Linked DNA regions of Microbispora sp. ZYX-F-249. The protein of the gene in region 3 interacts with the protein of the main gene of each other region in a pairwise test. Links are inferred from orthologs where the notes say so. Each region holds a gene or a part of one and is shown on either strand. Other genes may lie near its edges.

Region 1 (3,668 bases), on a different replicon or contig from region 3:
GCGCAGTCACCGGCGGGCGCGCGGTACGCGCCGTGGCGTCAGCGAGCAGGCCCCGGATGACGAATATCTGCTTGACCGTCTCCTCGCCCTCGTGCGCGGAATGGAGCCATCGGCCCACGAGGAGGGACCATGACGAGCAGGGTGACGGCGGTCAGCCGTAGCGCGACCCACACCTTCGGCAAGACGTCGCTGGAGTCGATCCGGCTGCTGACCGGCCTGGGAGTCGAGGGGGACGCCCACGCCGGGGTGACCGTGAAGCACCGGTCGCGGGTCGCCCGCGACCCCGGTCAGCCGAATCTGCGCCAGGTGCACCTCATCCACGCGGAGTTGCACGACGAACTGCGTGAGGCGGGCTTCGCCGTACGGGCGGGGGACATGGGGGAGAACGTCACCACCAGGGGCGTCGATCTGCTCGCGCTGCCCACCGGAACGCGGTTGCACCTCGGCGAGACGGCCGTCGTCGAGGTGACCGGCCTTCGCAACCCCTGCCTGCAGATCGACGGTTTCCGCAACGGGCTGCTGAAGGCGGTGCTGGGCCGCGACGAGGAGGGCAACCTGGTGCGCAAGGCCGGGATCATGGGCGTCGTCCTCGCGGGCGGCGAGGTCCGGCCCGGCGACCCGATCCGCGTCGAGCCGCCGACCGGCCCCCACCGCCCTCTTCAGGTGGTGTGAGCCCCGAAGACCGGCCGCTCAGAGAGACGTCGGCCATGCGAGGTCATCTCGGGGGTGTGGCGCGGGCGTGTGACGCCGGTGACGATCCGGGCAGCGGCGTACGGGCCATGGCCGCCGTCCAGCCCGCGAGTCCGGCGGGCGTTCGCTGTATCAGGTGAGTGCGCCGCCCGGTCCTGGCGGCTGCAGCACGACCGGGACGCCGCGAGGGGGGCGTAGTCCGCCCGATCAGGGCACGCCGGCCCGGCCCGCCGGCCGGCCCGACGCCCTTTCGCAGACCGGCCGCAGCGGATGCGCGTCAGCCGGTGAACAGCGGCCCGGCCGCAGCAGACCCGGCCGCGGTGAATCGGCCACGCCTCAGTGAATGTGGCCCGGCTCGTCGTGGTCGTGGTGGTGGTCGTGGTCGTGGTCATGGTCGTCCTCGTCCTCGAGGACTCCCTCCGACGGCTCGACGCCGAGCATCGCCTCACGCGGCTCGACCTCGGTGACGTGTTCGACGAGGCCGAGCACGTGATCGGGCTCGATCAGCCACTGCAGGGCCGCCGCGCCCGTCTTGTCGGAGTTGACCAGCTCGATCTGCTCCTGCCGCTCGGCGTCGTCCAGCTCGGCCTGGGGGTCGCGGATCTCGGCGAGCGCCGCCGCCTGCAGCGCGTCGACATCGAGGACCTCGACCACCAGGTCGACGGTGAGCCGCAGATAGCGACCGGTGTCCGTTCCATCGCTCATGGTGGTGATCCTATCGGCAAGCCGTTATGGCAGTTTCCACTCGACCGGCGCCGCGCCCTGCTGCTCCAGCAGGGCGTTCGCCCGGCTGAACGGACGGGAGCCGAAGAATCCGCTGCGCGCGGACAACGGGCTGGGGTGGGCCGACTCGATGCACGGCACGTCCCCCAGCATGGGCCGCAGATTGCGGGCGTCACGGCCCCACAGGATCGCCACGAGCGGCCCGCCCCGCGCGACCAGCGCCTTGATGGCCTGCTCGGTCACCTCTTCCCACCCCTTGCCCCGGTGGGAGGCGGGCTTGCCCGGCATCACCGTCAGCACCCTGTTGAGCAGGAGCACTCCCTGCTCGGTCCACGGGGTGAGGTCGCCGTTCGTCGGCGCGGGGTGGCCGAGGTCGGCCGTGTACTCCTTGAAGATGTTGACCAGGCTTCCCGGCAGCGGCCGTACGTCCGGGGCCACGGAGAAGCTCAGGCCGACAGGGTGACCGGGGGTGGGGTAGGGGTCCTGGCCGACGATCAGCACGCGGACCTCGTTCAGCGGCTGCTTGAACGCGCGGAGCACGTTCTCCCCCGCCGGGAGGTACTGGCGGCCTTCCGCGATCTCCTGCCTGAGGAAGTCGCCCATGGCGGCGATGCGCCCGGCCACGGGTGCGAGGGCCTCGGCCCATCCGGCTTCCACGAGTTCGTGCAACGGACGTCCTGACATGTCCGCGCACTCTATCGGCTTTTCCGTCCCCGTACGGCCCGGCGGGGGAAAGATCGGATGCCCGCTTACCCCCGTGAAGCGGGCATCCGACGTCCTCTCGGCACGGTTCGCCACACACGGGACATTTCCCATGGCGACCGGGGTGATGCCGGAGGCCCCGGGATGGTCCGGGGCCTCCGGTCGGGTCACTTGACGGAGCCCGCGAGCAGGCCCTGCACGAAATACCGCTGGAAGGCGAAGAACAGCACCAGCGGGATGATGAGCGACAGGAACGCGCCCGGCGCGAGGATGTCCACGTTCGTGCCGAACTGCCGCATCTGGGATTGGAGTGCCTTCGTCATCGGCTGGTTGTCGGTGTCGGCGAACACCAGCGCGACGAGCAGGTCGTTCCACACCCACAGGAACTGGAAGATGCCGAGCGACGCGATCGCGGGCTTGGCCAGCGGGAACACCACGGTGGCGAAGATCCGCCACTCCGGCGCGCCGTCCATCCGCGCCGCCTCGAGCAGCTCGCGCGGGATGCCCACGAAGAAGTTGCGCAGCAGGAAGATGGCGAACGGCAGGCCGAACGCCACGTGGAACAGCACGACCCCGAGGATCGAGCCGAAGATCCCGAGGAATCCGTACAGCTTGGCGATGGGGATCAGCGCGATCTGCACCGGGACGACCAGCAGGGCGATGACCACGAGGAACACCGTGTCCCTGCCGGGGAACTCGATCCAGGCGAACGCGTACGCCGCCATGGCCGCGATGCCGATCACCAGCAGGGTCGCGGGCACCGTGATCAGCACCGTGTTCCAGAACGACGAGCTGAAGCCCGACGCGAGGAGGTTCGAGTAGTTCTCGAACGTGATCTGCGCCGGCTTGGTGAACAGCGTCCACCAGCCGGAGGAGTTGTTCTCGGTCTCGCCGCGCAGCGACACGATCAGCAGACCCAGGGTCGGGAGCAGCCAGAACAGCGCGACCAGGATCATGAAGACCTGCACGACACCGCTGCCGAGGCGGTCGGTCACCCGCGTGATCAGGCCGCGGGCGACCGGCTGCGCGTGCCGGGGTTCGGCCAGGGTCGTCATCCCTCGTCCCTCCTGAACCGGCGGATGTTGAAGATCATGAACGGCACCACCAGGACGAGCAGGAAGATGGACAACGCGCTACCCATGCCCTGGTTGCCGCCGCCGCCGAACGAGACGCGCCACATCTCCAGCGCGATGACGTTGGCGTTCGGCTGCACGGACCCGGGGGCGATGATGAACACCAGGTCGAAGACCTTGAGCACGTTGATGATCATGGTGACGAAGACGACGAGCAGCACCGGCGACAGCAGCGGCACGGTGATCCGGCGGAACACCTGCCACTCCGTCGCGCCGTCGATCCGGGCTGCCTCCAGGGCGTCACGGGGGATCGCCGACAGCCCGGCCGCGATCAGCACCATCGCGAACCCGGCCCACACCCAGATGTACGCGCCGATGATCGCAGGGGTGATCAGCGACGGGCCGAGCCAGGTCAGGCCGTTGAACGGCGCCGTGAAGTTGTCCTGCGGCAGCCGTACGACGTAGGAGCCGGCCGGGAGG
Region 2 (3,695 bases), on a different replicon or contig from region 3:
TCAACAAGCGCAAACGCCACTCCAGCCATGTTTATTGCCCCCGGGTGTCCCTTTCGCCCGTGACCCCTTCGGCAGCTCCGCTCAGTTGCCGCGTTCGCCGTACCAACCGGCGAGCTTGCCGCGGCGGCTCACGGCGCGCAGGCGGCGTTCGACCGTCTCCCGCTGGGCGGCCGTGGTGACCACGAGAAGCTGGTCGCCCGCCAGCAGCCGGGTCGTCTGCGCGGGCACGAACGACTGCCCGTTCCGTACGACGAGCGTGACCATGGTGTTCGCGGGCAGCCGGAGCTCGAAGATCTCCACGCCGTGCATGAGCGAGCCGGACGGAATGCGGACCTGCAGCAGGTCGGCGTTCAACTCCTCCAGCGGCGCGGCCTCCACGTCGAGGTCGCGCGCCTCGCCCTCCGCCGCCAGGCCGAGCACCTTGGCGAGGTACGGCAGCGTGGGCCCCTGCAGGATCGTGAACACGATGACGATGATGAAGACGTCGTTGAACAGTCCCTTCGCCCCCGGCAGGCCGGCGGCCCAGGGGATCGCGGCCAGCACGATGGGCACCGCGCCGCGCAGTCCCGCCCACGACAGGAACACCTGCTCGCGCCACGACAGCGCACCAAGGCGCAGGAGCCGCGCGACCGCCGCGGACAGCAGCACGGACGCCGGGCGGGCGAGCAGGACCAGCAGCAGGCCCGACACCAGGGCCGGGACGAGCACACCCGGCAGTTCGCGCGGATCCGCGAGCATGCCGAGCATGACGAACAGCCCGATCTGGGCGAGCCAGGCGGCGCCCTCCGCGAAGCCGCGCGTGGCGGCGCGGTGGGGGAGCTTGGCGTTGCCCAGGACCAGCGTCGTCAGGTAGACCGCGAGGAACCCGCTGCCGTGCAGCAGAGTCGCCCCGCTGTAGGTGACGAACGCGAGCGCCAGCACCGCGATCGGGTAGAGGCCGGAGGCGGGCAGGGCGACCCGGCGCAGCGCGTACACCCCCGCCGGGCCCACGGCGAGGCCGACGGCCGCGCCGATGACCAGTTCGACGGTGGTGTCCAGCAGGACGTGCGGCAGCGACAGGGTCAGCGTCGAGCCCGCGCTCAGCATGATCACGAGGATGACGGTCGGGGCGTCGTTGAAGCCCGACTCGGCCTCCAGGATCCCGGCGAGCCGGGGCGGCAGCGGCAGCCGTCTCAGCACGGAGAACACGGCCGCCGCGTCGGTCGACGCCAGGAACGCGCCGAGCAGCAGCGCCATCCGCCACTCCATGCCGAGCAGGACGGCGACGCCCGCCGCGAGCACGACGACGCTGACCGCGATCCCGACCGTGGCGAGCACGAGCGCCGTCGGCACGGCGTCGCGTACGTGGTTCCAGTTGGTGGTGAGACCGCCCTCGGCGAGGATGACGGCGAGCGCGATCATGCCGAGCTGCTGGGCCGTCTGGGCGTTGTCGAAGTTGATGCCGACGATGCCGCCCTCACCGAGCAGCAGTCCGAGGCCGAGATAGAGGAGCAGCGTGGGAAGGCCGGTGCGGTGCGCGATCCGTACGGACGCGATGGCCGCGATGACGACGACGGCGGACAGGAGCAGCCAGACGTTCAGACCCACCCGCTCCCTTCGCCGTCCATTACGTCAATCTTGTCACATCTGTACCAAACGGGCGATTCCACTCGGGAGGGCGGCGAAGCGTACGCGCTGGTCGTGCGGCTCGGCCGGAACCCCTTCCATCAGCTCGCCTTCGTGCAGGAGTGCCACCGTCGGCACGTTCGGCCCGACGCGGGCGAGCGCGCGGTCGTAGAAGCCGCCGCCGCGGCCGAGTCGTACGCCGGTGACCCGGTCGACCGCCAGGGCCGGCGCGATGACCAGCGCGGCGGTACGGATCGCGTCGACGCCGCGCCGGACGTCCACGGGCTCCATGATCCCATTGGGGCCGGGCGCCAGCGAGTCAGGACCGTCGTACACCGCCCAGTCGAGGTCGCCGTCCGGGCGCTGGACCGGCAGGATCACCGTGGCGCCGTGCTTCCACAGGGCAAGGATCAGCCCCTGTGTGGACGGCTCGGTGCCGGTCGACCAGTAGCAGGCGACCAGGCCCGCCATCTGCACCCACGGCTGGTCGAGGAGTAACTCCCGGATGGACGCCGACGACTCGCGCAGCGTCCCGGCATCGAGTTCCGACCGGGCGCGCAGGATGCGCCGACGTAGGTTCATCTTGTCCAAAGACCGCTCCGTTAGTGTCTACTCATGGCTGACTTCGATCCCGTGACCAAAGCCGTCGTGCCCGCCGCGGGTCTCGGCACCCGCTTCCTTCCCGCGACGAAGGCGACCCCCAAGGAGATGTTGCCCATCGTCGACAAGCCGGCCATCCAGTACGTGGTGGAGGAGGCCGTCTCCGCCGGGCTGCTGGACGTCCTCATGGTGACCGGCCGCAACAAGCGCTCGATCGAGGACCACTTCGACGTAGCGTACGAGCTTGAGGACGCTCTTCGCGCCAAGGGCGACGAAGAGCGGCTCAACCAGGTGAAAGAGCCCGTCGACCTCGCCACCATGCACTACGTGCGGCAGGGGGAGCCCAAGGGCCTGGGCCACGCCGTCCTGTGCGCCAAGCAGCACGTCGGCCACGAGCCGTTCGCCTGTCTGCTCGGCGACGACCTCATCGACCCGCGCGATCCGCTGCTCAAGCGCATGATCGAGGTGCGCGCGACCTACGGCGGCAGCGTCGTCGCGCTGATGGAGGTGCCGCGCGAGCACGTCTCCCTGTACGGCGCCGCCGCCATCGAGCCGACCGACGAGGACGACGTCGTCCGCGTCACCGACCTCGTGGAGAAGCCCCCGGCCGACGAGGCGCCCTCGAACTGGGCCATCATCGGCCGTTACGTGATCGACCCGGCCGTGTTCGGCGTGCTGGAGCGGACCCCGCCCGGGCGTGGCGGCGAGATCCAGCTCACCGACGCCCTGCGTACGCTGGCCTCGGCGAGCCCGGAGGAGGGCGGTCCGGTGCACGGCGTGCTGTTCCGCGGCCGTCGCTACGACACCGGCAACAAGCTGGAGTATCTGCAGACCGTGGTGCAGTTCGCCGCGAACCGGGACGACCTCGCTCCCGAGTTCCTGCCGTGGCTGCGGGAGTTCCTCGACAAGTCCGGACAGTGAGCCGATGAAGCCGGTCGACCGCCATCTCGCCGACATCCTCGCGGCGGTGCGCCCGCTCGCGCCGCTCGAGGTCGAGATCGACGCCGCCCTCGGTGCCGTGCTGGCCGAGGACGTCGCCTCGCCCGTCCCGCTGCCGCCGTTCGACAACTCGGCGATGGACGGCTACGCCGTACGGGCCGAGGACGTGGCCGCCGCGCCCGTCACGCTGCCCGTGATCGGGGACGTGGCGGCCGGCGACGGCGGGCTGAACGCCCTCGGGCCCGGCCTGGTCACCCGCATCATGACCGGCGCGCCCCTGCCCACCGGCGCCGACGCCGTCGTCCCGGTCGAATGGACCGACGGCGGCACCGCCCGCGTACGGATCGACAGACCGGCCCCGCCCGGCAACGCGATCCGGCGGGCGGGCGAGGACGTCCGGGCGGGCGACGTGGTGCTCCGCGAGGGCACCAGGATCGGGCCCGCGCAGATCGGCATCCTCGCCGGGGTCGGCCGCCGCCGGGTGCGGGTGCGGCCCCGGCCGAGGGTCGTCGTGCTGTCCACGGGTGCCGAGCTCGCCGAGCCCGGCACCC
Region 3 (3,796 bases):
GACCGTGTCCTCGAAACCCGCCACCGTACGCCGCGCGACGACCTGAGCCCCGACGACGCGGTAGCGGCCGAGCCCCGCCAGCCCGAGCATGCGGTCCAGCTTCTCGGCCCGCGCCCGGTCGAGCCGCTGCGCCGACACCTCGTCCCGCAGCCGCGCGTTCTCCTTGCGGAGGTCGGTGATGACGCGCCTGGCCGAGGGCGCGTCGCGCAGCATGCCGACGAACCCGGTGATCGGGCGGGTCACGGCGGCGCCGACGCGTTCGGCCTTCCCGAACACGGTGCCCACGAAGCCGCGCACCGGGCCGAGGACGTGGTCGTTCCCGGCCCGGTGATCCACGGTGATGAGGATCAGCGCCACGGCGAGGAGGAGTCCGAGAATCAGACGGGCGCGGCGGGTGTCTCTCATGACGCTCCTTAGTTGCGGGGCTCCGGCACGAGCACCTGCTGGAGGGCTTCAAAGTCCTCCACGCACCGCCCGGAGCCGAGCGCGACCGAGTCGAGCGCGTTCTCGGCCAGATGGACCGGCATGCCGGTCTCCTCGCGCAACCGGTCGACCATGCCGCGCAGCAGGGCGCCACCCCCGGTCACGGCGATGCCCCGGTCCATGAGGTCGCCGGAGAGCTCCGGCGGGCACTTGTCCAGCGTCGACTTCACCGCGTCCACGACCGCGTTGACCGGCTCGGCGATCGACCGGCGGATCTCCTCGGCGCTGATGACGACCGTCTTCGGCAGGCCGCTGACCAGGTCGCGGCCGCGCACCTCGGCGTGGAAGTCCTCCCCCGTGACGCACGCGGACCCCACGGCGATCTTGACCTCCTCCGCCGTGCGCTCCCCGAGCATCAGGGAGTACTCCTTCTTCGCGAAGGCGATGACCGCCTGGTCGAGTTCGTCCCCCCCGACGCGGATCGACTGGCTGGTCACGATGCCACCCATCGAGATGATGGCCACCTCGGTGGTGCCGCCGCCGATGTCGACGACCATGTTCCCGGTCGGCTCGTGGACCGGCAGGCCGGCGCCGATCGCGGCCGCCATCGGCTCCTCGATGATGTACACGCGGCGGGCCCCTGCCTGATAGCCCGCTTCCTTCACCGCGCGTTGCTCAACCGCGGTGATGCCACTCGGCACGGCCACGATGATGCGCGGACGCACGAAGTGACGGCGTTTGTGGATCTTCTGGATGAAGTACCGCAGCATCCGCTCGGTCACATCGAAATCCGCGATGACACCGTCCCTCAGGGGACGGATCGCGACGATGTTTCCGGGCGTCCGCCCGATCATCCGCTTCGCTTCTATTCCAACTGCCACGATCTTTCCAGTCGTGACGTTGATGGCGACGACGGACGGCTCGTTCAGGACGATGCCGCGTCCTCGGACGTAGACGAGAGTGTTCGCCGTGCCAAGGTCGACAGCCATGTCACGGCCCAGGAATGTCAGCTTGCTGCCCATGCGGAAGGAAGCCTTCCTTCAGGTGGTTAGCGGTTACCGGGTTCAGCGGGTGTGCGGGATGACGCATCGCATTCGAATCGTAACGGCACGTGCTCATCACTGGGCACATCGCGCTCTCAAGCCCCCGGAAAAACCGGCGTCCCCCCGCCTAAGCTCGGTCACCACCTGGAAAAACACGAGAGGCCCCGGTTTAAACCGGGGCCTCTCGTGGGGCAAGGGCTAGAAACGGTCCGGAAAGAAAATCTTGATTTCCCGGGCGGCGGACTCCGGCGAATCGGAGCCGTGGACGACGTTCTCGCCGATCTCCAGGGCGTGGTCGCCGCGGATGGTGCCGGGCGCGGACTTCACCGGGTCGGTCAGGCCGGCCAGGGCGCGGAACGCCTCGACGGCCCGGGGGCCCTCGAGCACCATCGCGACCAGCGGGCCGCCGGTGATGAACTCCACCAGCTCGCCGAAGAACGGGCGCTCGGAGTGCTCGGCGTAGTGGGCCTTGGCCGTCTCGGCGTCGAGCGTGCGCAGGTCCATCGCCACGATCTTGAGGCCCTTGCGCTCGATGCGGCCGATGACGTCCCCGATGAGACCGCGACGGACCCCGTCGGGCTTGATCAGGACAAGCGTGCGCTCGGACACGGTCTGTTCTCCTAAGGTCGTTGCTGAGGCTCACGTGGCGTCGTGCTCGCCGTATGGTGACCCGTCCAGGTCGCGGGCGCACCCGTCAAGCATCTGGAACTCCAACTGGGGAGTTCTGTACGCAACGGCAGCTTACCGGTCCGCGAACGCCGCTCCGATCGGGCGAGGCCGGGTGTCGACGGCGCGGCGGGTCAACCGGCGAGGTCGACCGGCGAGCTCGGCCGGCGTCGTCAGCGGGCGGGCCCCGCGTCCCCGGGGGCGCCGTCGTCCTCCTCCGGGGACGGCGTCGGCGCGGGGATCACCACCTGGCCGTCTCCCGGCGCGGCGGCGGCCCTCCGGGTCAGGACGGCGGAGAGCACGATCACTCCGACCACGACGAAACCGCCGATCTGCGCCCACATGTGCAGCGCGCCGATGAACCCCTCGACCAGGGCGTTCCCGTTGCCTCGCGCGGTCTCGGCCGCCTCACGCAGCCGGTTCACCTGGATGCCGGTGCCCAGCAGGAAGCCCGCGAGCACGGCCGGGAAACACAGCGACAGGCCCAGCATCGCCGAGCCCAGACCCGCCGTGCGGAACGCGCCGACCAACGCGACCGCCGACCCCCCGGCCAGCAGCACGAACGGCACCACCAGCGGCGTGCCGGACGGCGCCGGGACCAGCAGCCAGGTCGCGCACAGTCCCGCGACGACGGCCGCGAGACCGAGGGCCGTCATCCGCTCCGTGAACGCGTCCGGCACCCGGCCTGCGAGGACGGCGGCCACGAGCGCGGTCAGCGCGGCCACCAGGAACGGCACCCACAGGCCCTTGAGGCCGGGACCGCCCAGTGGGCCGCCGAGCTCGATGTAGGTCATCTGCGCGGCCGTCGGCAGCACCACCAGCCCGACCGCGACGTTGACGAAGGCGAGCGTACGGCCGCCCTGCCCCTCGAACGTGCCGAGCGCCGCGAGGCCCAGCATCGCCACGACGGCCAGCGCCGCGGCGATGACGACCAGGCGCGGCGGCCAGTCGAAGGTGATCCCCACGCCCAGCACCGCGATGGCCGCCGCCGGCACGATCGCGAGCGCGAGCCGCCCGCGCTCGGCCGACGTCGGCCGGCTCGCGGGCAGGATCTCCCCCTCGGTCCGGGTCCCGCCGTCACCGGAGATCATCCAGAGCACCAGGTACGCCGCGGCGAGGGCCAGCGCCACTCCGGTGAGCAGCGGGTACGGCTGGAGGGTGACCTGCCACGAGGTCACGTCGCGGATCGCCCACAGGGCGAGCGCCTGGGCCGTCAGCAACGAGGCGGCGAGCGCGCCCGCCCAGATCGGCAGCAGCACCCGGCGCCGGGAACGCTCGGCGGCCGCGACCAGCGTGGCCGGCACGAGCATGCCCGCGCCGACCCCGTGCAGCACGCGCAGCACGCCGACCAGCGCGACGGTGCCGGTGTACCCCCCGGCGACGTCGGCGAGCGCGAGCAGGGTGAGCCCCGCGACGAGGATCGGCGCCGCGCGGAACCTGCGTACCGCGACCGCGGCGAGCGGCACGGTCACCAGCATGGCGGGCAGCGCCAGCCCGTGCGCGCGGATCATGTCGACCTGCGACACGCCCGGCGGCAGCAGCGCCGCCACGACGGAGATCGTGTTCGGAATGGCGACGAGCGCCAGAGGGAGGGCCACCAGGGTGAGCAGCCCGATGACGACGTCGACCAGCAGAGGGACGCGCACGGCACGGACCGGCGCGGC

The links.
Region 1: the proteins of ndk (region 3) and AAH991_RS13460 interact in binary tests that used the Escherichia coli proteins (3 or more experiments, as listed by UniProt). The link is inferred for Microbispora sp. ZYX-F-249 from one-to-one orthologs.
Region 2: the proteins of ndk (region 3) and AAH991_RS34445 interact in binary tests that used the Escherichia coli proteins (3 or more experiments, as listed by UniProt). The link is inferred for Microbispora sp. ZYX-F-249 from one-to-one orthologs.

The regions. Positions count from the first base shown.
Region 1 is NZ_JBDJAW010000009.1:51,102-54,769, forward strand. Bases 259-3,116 are described here. They hold AAH991_RS13460 (uracil-DNA glycosylase), read right to left. Parts: upstream 2,098-3,116; coding sequence 1,420-2,097; downstream 259-1,419. Other genes in these bases: AAH991_RS13450 (MOSC domain-containing protein), read left to right, coding at 259-672; AAH991_RS13455 (hypothetical protein), read right to left, coding at 1,027-1,395; AAH991_RS13465 (carbohydrate ABC transporter permease), read right to left, coding at 2,283-3,116. Also shown: more of AAH991_RS13450, read left to right, coding at 130-258; more of AAH991_RS13465, read right to left, coding at 3,117-3,170; AAH991_RS13470 (ABC transporter permease), read right to left, coding at 3,167-3,668. UniProt on the Escherichia coli protein: Excises uracil residues from the DNA which can arise as a result of misincorporation of dUMP residues by DNA polymerase or due to deamination of cytosine.
Region 2 is NZ_JBDJAW010000046.1:33,361-37,055, reverse strand. Bases 405-3,289 are described here. They hold AAH991_RS34445 (5-formyltetrahydrofolate cyclo-ligase), read right to left. Parts: upstream 2,188-3,289; coding sequence 1,621-2,187; downstream 405-1,620. Other genes in these bases: glp (molybdotransferase-like divisome protein Glp), read left to right, coding at 3,131-3,289; galU (UTP--glucose-1-phosphate uridylyltransferase GalU), read left to right, coding at 2,221-3,126; AAH991_RS34450 (potassium/proton antiporter), read right to left, coding at 405-1,587. Outside these bases: more of AAH991_RS34450, read right to left, coding at 82-404; more of glp, read left to right, coding at 3,290-3,695. UniProt on the Escherichia coli protein: Involved in the removal of 5-formyltetrahydrofolate.
Region 3 is NZ_JBDJAW010000008.1:235,677-239,472, forward strand. What follows is about bases 371-3,356. They hold ndk (nucleoside-diphosphate kinase), read right to left. Parts: upstream 2,076-3,356; coding sequence 1,665-2,075; downstream 371-1,664. Other genes in these bases: mreC (rod shape-determining protein MreC), read right to left, coding at 371-405; AAH991_RS13205 (rod shape-determining protein), read right to left, coding at 414-1,445; AAH991_RS13215 (hypothetical protein), read right to left, coding at 2,306-3,356. Outside these bases: more of mreC, read right to left, coding at 1-370; more of AAH991_RS13215, read right to left, coding at 3,357-3,796. UniProt on the Escherichia coli protein: Major role in the synthesis of nucleoside triphosphates other than ATP. The ATP gamma phosphate is transferred to the NDP beta phosphate via a ping-pong mechanism, using a phosphorylated active-site intermediate.